2 regions of the Caldicellulosiruptor obsidiansis OB47 genome follow, and region 1 is predicted to be linked to the other one. Evidence: riboswitches for the same ligand, from Rfam matches in the RefSeq annotation. Region 1 holds a riboswitch; the other holds the start of a gene.

Region 1 (7,855 bases):
GAGGAAATAGCCTCATAAATTTCAAATTCTATATCTTCTTGGCTCATATAAGAGAGAAACTGTTTAAAGTCTTCATTCAAATCTAGTTGAAGAACAAGAGAAATATAGTTGAAACATCTTTCGGTCTTTTTATAATCTTCTTTGAAAAGGTACTCTAAAAAAGAAATAAGTCTGTTCTTCTTCAAAATTACAGAGTCTTCAAAGTTAATATTCAGTATTTTTAATATTAGTAAAGATAATAGGTAAAATGGTTTTGAAAAATTATTATTTGGCAAAACAACAAAATAATACTTCAAATTACTTCTTTCTAATTGAAAAATTATGTTTTGAAAAATATATTGTTTTCCACACCCTTCAGGACAAACCATCACTAAAAAATCTGAATTTCTGTTAACTATACTATTTATAACATTGGTTGTGTATTTAGCAGTCAAGGTTTCTACAACTTTATTGTAATCAATTTGTTTATTAATATTTTTTGGTATATAGCACCTCACCGTTTGTGACTTGTTTTTTAGATTCAATTCGATAGGACCAATATACTCTATGTTTTCACAGGTTTCTCTGTAAATGCTTTCGGAAACATAAATAGTATCTGGGGGTGCTGCTGTTTGAAGACGCTGAGCGGTGTTTACAACATCACCCATAACAGTATAATCTTTGTCAAAAAAACTCCCAATTTTACCCACTGCAACAAGTCCATAGTTTATTCCAATTGAAAGGGATAACTCAATATTTTTTGTTTTTGAAAATTCTTTTGAGAGTTTTAGCATTTCCATTGCACATTGAACACTTCTCAGTGCAGCATCCATTTGAGTACTTTTTAATCCAAAAAGAATGAGGGCGCAATCACCTATAAATTTATCTACTGTTCCGTTTAAGTTGTAAACGGGTCTTAAAATAAACTCAAAAAATTCATTTATCACCTTTCTAACTTCGTCAGGTGATAAATTTTCAGAAAATTTTGTAAAGCCGGAGACGTCGGCAAACATAACAGCTACTTTCTTGAGTTCTTCCATTCTAAAATATTCGCTTGATTTTGTGATGTAGCTGCCACAGTTAGGACAAAAATTTGCAAAAGAAGGTATAGGGAAACTGCAATTTTGACAAAACTTATTGAATTTAATTCCGCATACAACACACCTTTGGGTAAACTTTTCTTGCAGCTTACTTCCACAATTGAAACAGAACAATTCCATCACACCTTTTTATTCCATAAATAGAAATAAAAAAATATTGCAAAAAAAGAAATAGTGTGAGATAATTTTACTGAGAGCACTTATTATCAATTATATCAAAATCAAAAGAATAAAAACAGTAGCATATGTCGACAAAGGCAAACCTGTCGAAAGGCAGGGGCGCAAAGCCATGGGCCTGTCGGAAGAGAAAACTTCCTATGGTTGCCAGGCTGCCGAAACATGTGCTGAAGATATATTATCTTTGGCATAAAGGCACCTGGCATGACCAGGTGCCTTTGAGTTTTTAGAAGGTCTTTGTTTACGGGCGTTATAGAAGTCTTAGCCTGTAAAAAAAGGAGGTGGAAGATTATGAAGCGGCGGGGAGTTAAGAAAATTGTCTTAGTAGCTATTGTGGTGTTAGTATTTTCGTTAATAACAACTTCTTTTGTGCTGGCTGAGAACGAAAATCCTATGCTATTCAATGGTAGTTTTACAGTTACAAATGAAGGAGGAAAATTCCAGGTAGGTTTTGTGGAGATTGATTTCAAGAAAAATTCTCTACCTGATGGTATAGACTCAATTACATTCAATGCTCAAATCTATGCAGAAAACGGTGATGTATATATTGAATTTTCACCAGATGCTAAATTTAAAAAAGATGTTCATCTTAGATGTTTAGGATATGAAGGTTACATTTATGACAGGTCTGCGGGGATTAATATTTTTGTAAAGATTAAAAAACAGCAATTAAAAACAGATCATTTTTCACGCTTTATTTGGGCGAGATAATCCCTCTATCCTCATAACCCCTCGAACTCCTAAAAATAGATTTTTGCCCCTCTTAGAATTTCAAGAGGGGCAACTTTTTTTTTCCTTTTTCTCTTTTTTCATTTTATACATATTTTCGTCCGCTATCTTTATTAAGTCTTCAGCCGTAAAATTTGATTCAGGGGAGAATTCAGCAAATCCGTAGCTTATATCTATTTTATATGTATTTGAAGACGAAATATTAAATTTGTTAATCTTATCTTGAATTCTTGAAAAAACAATATTTGCTTCTTTTAAAGTGGCTTTCGAGAGAATCACAACAAATTCATCTCCGCCGTATCTGAACGCAATGTCATAACTTCTTATGCTTTCCTTTAAAATCTGTGAAAAATTTTTTAAAAGTTCATCGCCTGTCTGATGACCATATGTATCGTTTACTCCTTTCAGACCATCAACGTCAACAAAGCACACTACGAAATGTGACTCATTCATCTTTGAAAGCTGGATTTGTTTTTCTAAATAAACCATTCCTTCATTTCTCGTTAAAAGACCTGTAAGGCTATCAAGCGTTGCAAATTTTTTGAATTCCTCCTGTTCAAGGAGAATATCTTCGCTCAAATTGGCTATTACCTGCTTCATGGAGTTGAATAAACTTATTAAAGCATAGCGCGTGTTTGCAATATTTTTTTCTATTCGCTGATAAAGATGAATTCTTTCAATTAAAAGCGATGCTTGGGATGCAAGAGAAAGAACAATTTCTTCGTCTTCTTTGGTATAATCGACAGTGCTTTGAATTATGTTTTCTGGTGTAAGTTTTATTTCCTTGCTTTTCTTTTTGTTCAAAACCTGAAGAACCCCAATGACATTTCCTTGATAATCAATCATAGGAACTGCCATTACATTTATTGTTGTATATCCTAATGTTTTATCAAAAAATTTAAATTGTTGCAGATGAGAATTTTGAGCAGATGGTACGTTGTTTATTGTAACCGGTACAGCATTTTTGGCAACAAACCCTGCAATGCTTTTTTCATCTAATGGGAATTTGTAACCTATAAATTGAAAATTAACAGAATAGTTTTTTGCAAAGGTTATAACAAGATATTTCTGACCATCGATTTCTTTAATAGTGTATAAAGTTCCACCATCACTGTTTGTAATATCAATACTCTCAATTAGTATCATCTCTAAGATAGAATCAATATTTTTTTCACGTGAAATTGCAATACCAATCTTACTTAGCTTTCTTATTAAATCTTTAAGTTCTTTAGAAACTGTTTGCTCATTCATGATTTTATCCTTCTTTCAGGTTTTTATTTGTTCAGGAATATTAAAACCTAAATTTCTTGCATAGCTAAAATTAAAATTTCTGTCAAGATGAATACAATAAACGTGTTTTCTTTTTTCTGGTGGAATTAAATAACAAAGTTCTGATAATGAAAGATGAGGATGATTTTCAGTTGTGTTTTCAAAACAGGTGTCTTGGTACAAAAAGTCAATTTCGTCTTTCAAAAATTTTTCAAGAATTATCTGATTTAAAGTTCTTGAATCACCACTATAGAAAAAACAGCATTCTTTTGTTTTAATTAAATAGCCAAAACAAGGAATTTCATTAACATGTATCTGTTCTACTGATATTATCGTCAAAATTTCTTTATATATAAATGGGTTCTGTAACTTTATTAATTCATAAGTATATTTTCCTACACCCATACCACTGAGCAAAGAAGAAATTAAAGATTCTTCTGGGAAAAAAATTTTAACTCTTTTGTTTAGTTCATAGAAACAAAAAAGAAGTAAATGTCCCAAAGTAGCTATGTGGTCTGAGTGAGTATGAGTTATAAGAACGTTAATTGTTTTGTATTTTTCAAGTAATTTGAGTTTATAAAGACTTGAAAATATACCTTCACCACAGTCGATTAAAAATAATTCTGTGTCAAATTCAAAGTAAGCAGAAGTATTGTTAAAGTAAGGATTAAAGGCACTTCCTATTCCTAAAAAATTTAATACAGGTGTTTTCATTATGTAATTTCACCTTCATTCTCTTTAGCTATTTTTTGTAAATAACTAAGCACTTCTTCAATATTTTTCTCTTCATCAGGTTTTAATTCATAAAAACTCCATAGAAATTTTAATGAGGTAGATAGCATTTCATTGATTTTAAGCTTTTCAAAAACCTTTCGTTCTATTCTTTTGGCAATCATTCGTGCTTTTATTATGTCGACATTGTGAAGAAAAATAACATATTCACTTTCATTTATTTTTAAAGGTATATCATAAAGTCTGATTTCTGTTGAAATAACTTCGTGTAAAATATCTATCATCTTTGTATCAATGTTTCTTGTTATCAGATAGGCTATACTTATGATTGTTTCAGTAATTTTGGAAAGCTGGTATTGTTTTTTAAAAAGTTCTATTCCTTCTTTAAGTAAAAGAATTTTTTCTTTCTTTTTGGTTTGTAAAGACTCTATAAATTTTTGTTGCCCGCTTATTAAAATATCATTTAAAACTGAAATAGACTTTTTTACAGAATCAAACATATTAGCCAGCATCTTTTGCGTATTAGTAATAGATACTTCAAATTTCTCATAAGCTTTAGCTCTGTCAAGAAGAGTACCTACAAAAGAAGAAATTGCTAATATGAGCTTTACATCTGTCTCAGTGTAGCTAATAGTAAAAAGGGTAGCATTGGTTTCGTCTAATTTTATATTTGGTTTTGCTTTTTTATTGATTACTTGCAACACTCCCAACAGATTGTTGCTAAAGTCAAATATGGGTGCAGTTATAGTATTAATTGTAACATAATGTAAACTCTTGTCAAAGAATTTGAACTGTCTAAATTCGTGATTTTCAGGCAAATTCAAAGTATCGTTTATTACAACAGGTTTTTGGTGTACTGCTGCATATCCGCAAAGGCTAATTGGGGAAATAGGTAGGGAATATCCTAAATAAAATTCAAAGTTAACAGACAGATTTTTTGTAGCTCTTATAACAAGCTTTTCTTCTTGGTCTATCGTTTCCTTTAGATAGATTGTTGCACCATCGCTTCCTGTTAGTTCTAAGCAGGAATCAATTGTCATAAGAAGTATTTCATTCATATCTTTTTCAGAAGAGGTATTAATGATAAAACTGCTAAAACGTTCAATTGTATTTTTAAGCTTTGTGATCTGTTCATATGCTTCAAGCATGTCAAAATCACCGAGATTCTACTGTTGTGTATATTAAGATTATCTCAAAAATTTGGACTGGTTTCAATGTGAAAAACAAAAATAAAATTTACATAGATTTGTAATAATATCATAATGTGAATTATATAAATGTTGGATATAATGTAATTGTGTAAAAATCATTTTATTTTAGAAAGGAGTTTGAGGAGTATGAAATGGTGTTATAAAAAGCTGTTGACAAGTTTGTTGGTAATAGTTTTTATAGTTTCTATTTTTAGCATGGTTTCATTTTCTCAAGACCAATCAAACTCAATTTTTTCTGATCTTCCTCAAAATCATTGGGCATACAATGCAGTAAAATTCATGGTAGAAAGAGGAATTATAGCAGGTTATCCGGACAAAACATTCAGACCAGACAATCCAGTCACAAGATCTGAATTTGCAAGGATTATGGTAATTAGCCTGAACCTTCCAATAAAGGTGACAGATAATCCATCCTTTAAAGATGTTCCCAAAGACCACTGGGCATATCCTTATGTAGAAACTGCAAAATATTATTTAACAGGTTTTAGAACTCAAAATGGCGAGTACTTTAAACCATCTGATTATGCCGTAAGAGAGGATATGGCAGTTGCTCTTGTAAAGGCAAAGGGGCTGCAGAATGAAAATGTTGATATGAATGTTTTGAACAACTACATTGACAAAGACCAAATATCGAAGAACCTTGTTAAATATGTTGCAATTGCTATTGCAAAAGGTATTATGGTAGGAAGCCCAGTTCCAAATTCTAATCAATATAAATTTGAACCACAAGGAATTCTTACTCGCGCTCAGGCAGCGGTGCTGTTGTACAACGTTATTAATGCTCAAGCAACTGAAGAAAAAGTTACCTATGATGATAATTCTTCATCGGGTTCTAATCAGCAATATACTTATCCTGTACCCAATGTTACTGCCTATACAAAGGGGGACAGAGTTGTCCTGATATGGAATAGAATAAATGACAAAAAACTGAAAGGATACGCAGTTGTTATCTCAAAGAACAATAGCCAGCCGGGATATCCGCAAGATGGTTGTCTGACCATACTGTCTGACAGAAACGCTAATTATATAGAGATTGGAGTAAATTCAAAATATAAGGGTGGTGACTTTGGAGTTTATGTGAAAAGTGGAGAAGAGTATTATTTCAGTGTTACAGCAATTTATGAAGGGAATATATATGTAAAAGGTAATGCTATAAAAATGAGAATGCCAGTTATACCAAATTATTTTGAAAAACCATCTGTAAAGTATGAATATAAAGATAATAAATTTGTTTTAAGCTGGCAAAAGATAGATGATCCCCGACTTATAGGATATTGGATTGTGATATCCAAAAAAACTAAAGAACCTAAATATCCGGACAATGGTTATCTTGTTTTTATCAATGACAAAAATACGACTCAGATTGTTATTGACAACACAATTCCTTATAAAAATGGAGATGTTGGCGAGTATTTAAAAGATGGTGAAGAATATTATTTTAGTGTAACAGCTCAGTATCAGGATAGATTTATCGCTGGGAATAGCATCAAGGCCATTTATTACTCTAATTTAGAGATTGCAAAGTTAAGACCAAAGTTGCAGGCAAAAATAGTAAGATGGCATGGACAATTGTATATTAACTTAAAATGGGACAAAATAGACAATGATAAGCTTCAAGGGTACAGAGTTGTTATATCTGATACAAACTCATCACCTGACTTCAATAAAGACGGTTTACTGGCAGAAATATCAGATAAAAACATTACCTCAATAAATGTCAAAGCAAAAGATAAGTATTTGATCAATGGGGAATATAAGGAACTCAAGAGAGGACATTACTATTACTTTACAGTTTATGCTATCTACTCAGATAGAGTAGTGGGTAGCAATGTAATTAAAGTAAAGATACCATAAAAAGACAAAGGAGCAGACAACATCTGGTGGTCTGCTCCTTAAATTTATTTTTTATTTATTAGTCACTACTTTATCTTCTCCAGCCTTTCCTTTACACTTTTCAAATCCCTGTAAAAATCCTCTCTTTTACCTGGGTCTCTTAAAAGTGCTGCTGGATGGTATGTAGCCATAATCCAAAAACCACCTTTTTCAAACCACTTTCCCCTGTCTTGAGTGATTTTAAGATCTTTGCCAAGAATATATTTCATAGCTGTTGCACCGAGGCAGACAATTATTTTTGGGGAGATAAGTTTTATTTGGGCTTTCAAAAAAGGCAAGCAGTTTTGAGCCTCCACCTCTGTTGGAACGCGGTTGTTTGGGGGTCTACACTTTAAAATGTTGCAGATATAAAAATCTTTTTCTCTTGAAAGCTCCAGAGAAGTCAAAGCTAAGTCTAAAAACTTTCCTGCTCTTCCTACAAACGGTTTTCCTTGCTTGTCTTCTTCCTCACCCGGAGCTTCACCTACAAACACAAGCTTTGCATTTTTATTTCCATCACCTACTACAACGTTTGTGCGATTTTTAGAAATAGGGCATTTTTCACATGAAATACACGCATTTTCAAGCTCTTCCCATGTCAGCATACCTTTTCACCACGTCTTTGAAGATTTCCAAGGCTTTATCTATGTGAGTTTTTTGAACAATCAAAGGAGGAGCAAATCTTATGACGTTTCCACCTCCGCAGCTGCTTGTCAAAAGCCCGGCTAAAGCTAACTCTTTTACAAGTTCTTTCACAGGGAAAGAAAATTCAACACCTATTAAAAG
Region 2 (7,855 bases), 730 kb from region 1:
GCCTTCAGTCAAAGCCGCTGTACACAATTATAAGAAGCAACAACTTTGAGCTTTTATACTAATTGACGTTTCAAGCTTTTGAGAGCTCAAAAAAATAGCAGAAAGGAGGTGAAAGTAAAAATGCTCACACTGGTTTTGACATTTAGGCTTCAAAACGGCAAGACATTCAGACTTTCCATTCCAGAACCAAAACCAAACCTTACTGCTGCCGAGGTTGACAGTGTGATGAATTTGATTGTGCAAAAGAACATATTTGTAACATCAAGCCCAATTGTTGAAAAAGTTTCAGCAAGAATTGTTGACAGAGAGGTAAACACTTTAATCGGAAAATAAAAAAACTTTCAAAAAAAGCGTGCCGACCTGACCTTTTGAACTTTGGCAGGTCGGCATGTTTTTAAAAAACTTTTAAATGTACATAACAAACTCAAACTGGGAGGTGAAAAATATGCAGGATTTGATTGCCAATATTGCCAACATAGGCTTTCCAATTGTGCTTTGCATTTATCTTCTCACAAGGTTTGAAAGCAAGATAGACAAGCTCTCTGACAGCATTGATAAGCTCTCTGAAAAGATACTACAGATGAAAAACAATTGACATGCAAAAGAGTGTTCGGTATAATAGAAGTGTGCTTTTAAAAATATGGAAAATAAAGCCTTTTTCAGGATGGTGATATTTATTATGAACAGTATTCCAAAAGATATTATATATTTTGTACCACACTACACAGAAAATGGTGATAGTGTGCTAATTCTTTTTTTAAGTGGCGAAAAGAAGGTTGTGCCAATGTCAATTCGAAGTTTTTCTAAAAAGCTATATTCACTTTATGCAATAGACTGTCAGGCAATCAAAAAACTTATCTCACAGCGAATTGGTCAGAAAAATCTTCTTCCCATTGTTCTTCCGGATGCCACCTTTATTCCTGTAAAAACAAGAAAAGCAATTGTTAAAACAGACCCCATCTTTGGTTATGTTAACATAAGTCAGATATTCAAAATTGACGATAAAGGCGAGGGCTTTGAGATGCTTTTGCGATGCGGTGCAGTTTTAAGCTGTCTTGGTTCTGCAAAGTATTTCAAAAAAAGAATTACTCTTGCTTCTGTTATAACAGATTATTTGCAAGGAGTATGGTCACAGGGTGCGCTTAAAATAAAAGAAGAGTGTGAGCTTGTGAATGTGTTTGGATTGGAGTAAAATAATGTAGCAGGTAAATTGCAATTTTTGAAGGAGAAGCAATGAAAATATGCAGCAAAACATTCAAGGTATGGTTAGCGATATAATCTACAGGAATTTGGAAAATAGCTATACGGTGTTTGAGATAATCTGCGACGATGAGGTGTTCACAGCAGTAGGGATAGTTCCAGACATTGCTATCGGTGAAAAGGTGAGCGTATACGGTGAGTTTTATGTTCATCCTGTTTACGGTCAGCAGCTGAAAGTAAGCTACCTTGAGAAACTTCTGCCGCAGACAAAGGATGAGATATATCTTTATCTTTCCTCTGGAGTAATAAAAGGTATCGGGCAGAAGACTGCAAAGAAGATTGTTGATACCTTTGGAGATGACACTGCAAGAGTTTTGCAGGAAGAGCCTGAAAAGCTTCTTAGTATTCGCGGCATGACACCCGAAAAGGTTGAGCGAATAAGGAATATGTTTGCATTCCAAAAATTTTTGAAAGATATCATGTCAATCTTTTCCCAGTACGGGCTTTCACAGAACCATGCAATGAGACTTTTTAAACTTTATGGATTTTCTGCTCTGTCGCTTTTACAGGAAAATCCATATTTTCTTTTAGAAGTGTTCCCAGAGCTTGACTTTAAAAAGGTTGACAGGCTTGCACTTGACATGGGAGTTATGCCAGATGACGGAAGAAGAATATCTGCCAAGATACTTAATCTTTTGACACTGGCAGCAAATAGTGAAGGGCATACCTGCCTGCCAGAAAATAGGCTCAAACAGGTTTGTTCAAAAACTCTTGACCTTCCAGTGGAAAAAATAGAAGATGCGCTTGAAGTTTTAGCTCAAGAAAGAAGAATTGTAAAAGATGAAGTTGAATCTCAAAAGATGGTGTTTTTGTACGGTTACTATGAGTGTGAAAAGTATATAGCAGATAAAATCCTGTCAATGCTAAAAGAATATGATGACATTGCTGATATAGATGAAAAGATCTCTCAGTTTGAAGCAAAAAACGGTATTGCATTTTCGCCAAATCAAAAGAAAGCCATCAAGATGGCACTGACTCAAGGCGTTAGCATTATCACAGGAGGTCCTGGTACAGGAAAGACAACAATAATAAAATGCATTATTCAAATTTTCGAGGGTGAAGGCAAAAAGGTTTTTCTTTGTGCACCAACAGGAAGAGCTGCAAAGAGGATGCAGGCAGCCTGCGAAAGAGAATCAAAAACAATCCACAGACTTTTGGAAATGACAGTTTTAGACACACATGTTATTTTCCAAAAAGGACCAAATAATCCCTTAAAATGCGATGCTATAGTGGTGGATGAAATGAGCATGGTAGACAGTTTCCTGATGAACTATCTTCTTGCTGCAACAAAACCGACAACAAGAATTGTGCTTGTTGGAGACAAAGACCAGCTTCCATCTGTTGGTGCAGGGAATGTCTTAAAAGACCTTATAAAAAGCGAAATTGTACCTTGCACCACTTTGACAGAGGTGTATCGCCAGAGCGAAAATAGCTTTATAGTCCTCAATGCACACAGGATAAACAGAGGTGAGTTTCCACATCTTCAAAAGGAGAGCGATTTTTATTTTATCCAGAAAAACTCTCAGGAAGAGATTTTAAAAACTGTAATTGAACTTGTGATAAAAAAGGTTCCAAACTATCTTTCGTGCGATCCGATGACAGACATCCAGGTCCTGTGTCCTTCAAAAAAAGGGATTGTTGGGATGTACAACTTAAATCGTGTGCTGCAGCAGTACTTAAACCCACCTCATCCTTCTAAAAAAGAGTATGCTTATAAAGAAAACCTGTTCAGAGTTGGAGACAAGGTCATGCAGGTAAAAAACAACTATTCACTTGAATATGAGATTTTACAAGGAGAGGAGAAGGGCAAAGTCTCAACAGGGATATTCAATGGCGACATTGGAGTTGTCAAAGATATTGACAGGGCGCAAGGTGTGCTGGAAATCCTGTTTGACGATGAAAAGTTTGTGTATTATGACTTTTCGCTGCTTGACGATTTAGAACTTGCATATGCAATGACTGTTCACAAATCGCAAGGGTCAGAGTTCAGGTGCATAGTGATGCCTGTTGTTGAGACCTACCCCATTTTGATGACAAGAAACCTTCTTTACACTGCCGTAACACGAGCAAAAGAACTTGTTGTGTTGGTGGGTAAAAAAAGCGCGCTTGAATACATGATAGCAAACCAAAAAGAGGCTATGCGATATTCAGCACTTTGCGACTTTTTATTGCGCGGGCAAGAAAATATGCAAGTGCGAGCTTTATAATATCTGGGATTATAAACGGTGCAACACCTACGGCAAAAGCCTTTTTGAGTGTCATGTGTGCAGCCCACGAGAGATACAAAAATCCAAAGATGTAGATAATTGCAAGCCCTAAAATGAGTGCTACTGAGGCATTTGCTGCCTCATTTTTTATTGGCTTTTTTGTATTTATATAACTTGTAACAAACGCTGCAATCGGAAATGCTATCAAATACCCACCAGTGGGTCCAACAAATTTAGATAGCCCGCCGGAAAAGCCGGCAAATACAGGCACACCAACAGCCCCTAAAAGGTCATATACAAGAAGGCTCAAAAATGCATACCTTGGAGTGAGCATCAAACTTGCCAGAAAAATTGCAAAAACCTGCATCGTAAAAGGTACTGGTCCTATTTGAATCTTAATTTGAGCACAAATGGCAGTTATTGCTGCAAAAAGAGCAGATAAAATAATCATTCTTGTTTTAGTTACCATTTCAACATTTTGCGACATAATTTTTCTACCCCCAATGTAAACCATATTATTAAATCAGGTTTACAAATAGAATAGCAAAATAAGAGGCTTTTGTCAACAATTAAAATTGACCAAATTTTTAATTTTCGGCAACGCTCGATAATTTTCGGCAAAATTCTGTTAGCCTTCTTTTATTTTTGGCAAATAAATTGATATAATATGTATAATAATGTTTCTAAAATGGGTATTTAATAATGTAGCATCAATTTTAAATTTGAAAAGGAGGAAAAAAAGCTTGATTCCTTTGAGAGATACTATCCCGAGCAGGGAAAAACCTTTTATGACATGGTTTTTGATAGCGGTAAACATTCTTGTTTTTTTATACCAGGTTTCACTTCCACCTGAAGCAGCTTCTGAGTTTGTTTTAAAATATGCATTTGTTCCTGACAGTTTTTCTCATGCTCTCTCGCATGGTTTAATAGTTGCGATTGTATATTCCATATTTCCAATAATGTGTTCAATGTTCATGCATGGAAGCTGGATGCATCTTATATCTAACATGTGGTCTTTGTGGCTTTTTGGTGACAATGTTGAAGACAGGGTAGGTCATTTCAGATTTTTGATTTTTTATCTTCTGAGTGGATTCTTTGCAGCCTATACCCACTGGTTTTTTAATGCAGACTCAAATGTTCCGATTGTTGGCGCATCAGGGGCAATATCTGGTGTTATGGGTGCGTACTTTTTGATGTTCCCACTTTCAAGGATTGTTACTCTAATTCCAATAGGATTTATCCCTCTGTTTATTGAAATTCCAGCTGTGTTTTACCTTGGTTTGTGGTTTTTATCACAGGTGTCGTCCGGGATTCTTGAGCTGTTTGGACCTGTGTTTGGAAGTGGAATTGCCTGGTGGGCTCACATTGGCGGATTTGTATTTGGAGCGCTGACTGTCAACTTCTTTAAAAAGAAGTATCGCAGATATCATAATTTTTTCGATGATGAGATTTTTTACTACAGATATTATTAAGATTTAAAAAGGAGAGTGTATGACATGAGTTTTTGGGATTTGCTGATATTTTTCATCATAGCAAGTTCACTTCAGCCAGTTATGAAACAGAGAATGCTTGAATCTGCAAGACAAAAGCTTATTGCTAAAATAGAGAAAAAAAGAGGTTCAAGAGTTATTCTTCTTGTTCACAGGCAAGAGACAATGAGTTTTCTTGGTTTTCCGGTGTACCGATACATTGACATAAACGACTCAGAAGAAGTCGTAAGGGCAATAAACATGACTGACCCCTCAATTCCACTTGATATAATTCTACACACACCGGGTGGGCTTGTTTTAGCTTCGCTCCAGATAGCAAGAGCAATAAAAAGACATAAAGGGAAGGTTACGGTTCATGTTCCTCACTATGCAATGTCGGGCGGGACTCTCATTGCTCTTGCTGCAGATGAGATAGTTATGTGTGAGGATGCGGTTTTAGGTCCTGTTGATCCTCAGATTGGGGAATTTCCGGCAGTGTCTATCCTTGAGGTTGTAAAACAAAAGACATTGAATGAGGTTGATGACAAAACATTGATTTTAGCAGACATTGCAAGAAAGGCTTTAAAGCAGACAAAAGATGCTGTTTTAGAACTTCTTTCTGATAACTACCCTGAAGATGTTGCTCAAAACATAGCAAAAGAGCTTGTTGAGGGCAAATACACACATGATTTTCCAATAACATATGAAAAGGCAAAAGAACTGGGGTTAAAAGTAAGATGCGATATGGATAGAGAAATAAAACAGCTCATGTGTTTATATCCGCAACCTGTTAACAAAAAGTCTTCTGTCGATTATCTGTGGGTGCCAAGAAAATAAATCCTCAGAGATAAAAGAGTTGAATGCAGCAGACAATTCAGAAATTTTGAAATTGATTTTTGAAAATAAAAAGAGTATAATTTAAATTGTTAAAAAATTAAAGTGATATTCCTGAAAAAGGCAAACACAGGGAAACCTGTGGGCGCAAAGCCATGGGCCTGTCGGGGGAAAAACCCCCTATGGTTGCCAGGCTGCCAGGAACTCCTTATATGGAGTTCCAGCAAAAAATTATGATAATAAACTCCATATAAGGAGGTATTTTGATATGAAAAAATTGATTTCAGTCTTCATTATTATTTTATTAATTTTATCAATTTCAAGTGCAATGGCATTTGCAGCAAAGAAAAGACAGATTGCAGGTCTAAAGAAAACACAGTCTTATGAGATATCTGAGCCAGAGCAGACTCCTGTATCTCAAGAGGAAACAAAGCAGCCATCTCAAACGGCTATATCCAGCAATAACACAGGTTTTGGTACATGGCTTTGGAACCCTTGGTTAATTGTAAGCAGCAAAGATGAGATTTTGAACTATTTGCGGATAAATGGATATTCTGAGTTATATCTTCAGATTGATAGTACTCTTGATTTAAGGTATTACAGAGATTTTGTATCTTCTGCTACATCTTATGGGATAAATGTATATGCGCTGTCTGGGGATAGTATATGGATATGGCAGGACAAAAGAGAAGGGTTTTATAATTTCATCAGATGGGTTGAGAATTATAATTTGAGTGTATCAGAGAACGAAAAGTTTTGTGGTATTCACCTTGATGTTGAGCCTTATCAAAACGCTGAGTGGAACACGGCAAGAGATAATGTAATTTTAAACTATCAGAACTTTGTTGATGAGGCAGTTTTACAGGCAGCAAGATTAAATCTTCCGGTTGTATTTGATATACCCTTCTGGTTTGATGAGATATATTATTCTAATAACTATGGCTCAGGTAATCTTGCACAGTGGGTAATTTCAAAAACAAGCTGGACAAACATCATGGCATACAGAGACAGCAGTCATGAGATTATAGCAATTGCTGAGAATGAAGCAGGTTATGCAAAAAACTTTGGTAAAAGACTTGTAATTTCTGTAGAAACACAGCCATCGAGCGAAGGTGAGAATGTTACATTTTTTGAAGAAGGGCTTGCAACAATGTACAGTGAGCTAAGCAGTGTTAAAGCTTATTTTGATTCCAAAGGATATACAAATATTGGATTTGCTGTTCATCATCTTGCAAGTGTTATGAAAATGTAAAAATATCTTTGCGCGTTAAGATATATGGTGGCAAAAAAGATTGAGACAGTGGTATTTTAATAAAGATAAAAAGGGACTTGTTCTAACGTTTTGACCGGAACTAGTCCCTTTTTGTTTATGATTTAGTTTACTTATTCTTCTAAATTATCTAAAATTTCGGCTTCCATCTTAATATATTTAATTATATCCATGACCATTATTTCACCTCAAATATAGCTATATCAATTTTACTTTTTTCAATTTACTATGGATTTTCTCAACTCTTTAACCTTTTCAATCTGAAGTTCTGTAAGTTCAGCAACCTCTTCATCGCTAAATCCCTTTTGTATTAGTCTTTTCGCAACCTCTATTATAGCTTCGATTTTACCTTAAAGTTTGCCAGCCTTAAAATCTTTTGTTCTTCAGAAAGCCTTGGTCGTATAATGCGATACCGCCATTCCAAAAATCTATCTACATTCTTTTTGCTCAGATTTTTTAAGTTTTCTTCAACTCCTCTTCAGCTCTTTTTACAAGATCTCTACAAAACTTGACTTGTTTTTGGAGATTAGATCTGAAAATATAGCATATATGTTGTAAGCTCTTTCGATGGTGTCCTTGTTTCCTCTGTATGCTTCATCTCTTTCTTTCCAGAGAGTAGCTATAAGTTTTTCAAGTTTTTCAATTTTTCGCTTTTTATCTTCTTCGTTGAGATTTGAGTCTTCAATGTTAATTTTTATATTTGTAAGTTTACCTGCAAGGCTGCATATCAAGTCAATACCAACTTCGTGTTTAATATCCTCTTGGATGATTTTAATATCGCTTATCTTCATCCCCTCCTCAATCAAAATATAACA

The links. A riboswitch is a leader RNA that binds a small molecule or an ion and turns the genes downstream of it on or off. The one in region 1 is predicted to bind cyclic di-GMP.
Region 2: it holds a riboswitch for cyclic di-GMP, as region 1 does, so the genes downstream of both, COB47_RS11540 (hypothetical protein) here and COB47_RS08310 (hypothetical protein) in region 1, are expected to answer to the same signal.

The regions. Positions count from the first base shown of each region.
Region 1 covers NC_014392.1:1,758,109-1,765,963, reverse strand. The annotation lists gene COB47_RS08315 (adenylate/guanylate cyclase domain-containing protein) at 1-1,199, opposite strand, end outside; cyclic di-GMP riboswitch class I at 1,326-1,416, shown strand; gene COB47_RS08310 (hypothetical protein) at 1,548-1,967, shown strand; gene COB47_RS08305 (sensor domain-containing diguanylate cyclase) at 2,028-3,236, opposite strand; gene COB47_RS08300 (MBL fold metallo-hydrolase) at 3,252-3,968, opposite strand; gene COB47_RS08295 (GAF domain-containing protein) at 3,968-5,134, opposite strand; gene COB47_RS08290 (S-layer homology domain-containing protein) at 5,324-7,051, shown strand; gene COB47_RS08285 (uracil-DNA glycosylase) at 7,117-7,674, opposite strand; gene COB47_RS08280 (aspartate aminotransferase family protein) at 7,652-7,855, opposite strand, start outside.
Region 2 covers NC_014392.1:2,487,023-2,494,877, reverse strand. The annotation lists gene COB47_RS11575 (DUF1659 domain-containing protein) at 1-62, shown strand, start outside; gene COB47_RS11570 (DUF2922 domain-containing protein) at 121-333, shown strand; gene COB47_RS12050 (YvrJ family protein) at 446-595, shown strand; gene COB47_RS11565 (hypothetical protein) at 680-1,192, shown strand; gene recD2 (SF1B family DNA helicase RecD2) at 1,242-3,467, shown strand; gene COB47_RS11555 (biotin transporter BioY) at 3,397-3,954, opposite strand; gene COB47_RS11550 (rhomboid family intramembrane serine protease) at 4,211-4,939, shown strand; gene COB47_RS11545 (SDH family Clp fold serine proteinase) at 4,964-5,773, shown strand; cyclic di-GMP riboswitch class I at 5,883-5,972, shown strand; gene COB47_RS11540 (hypothetical protein) at 6,039-7,022, shown strand; gene COB47_RS11535 (hypothetical protein) at 7,529-7,831, opposite strand.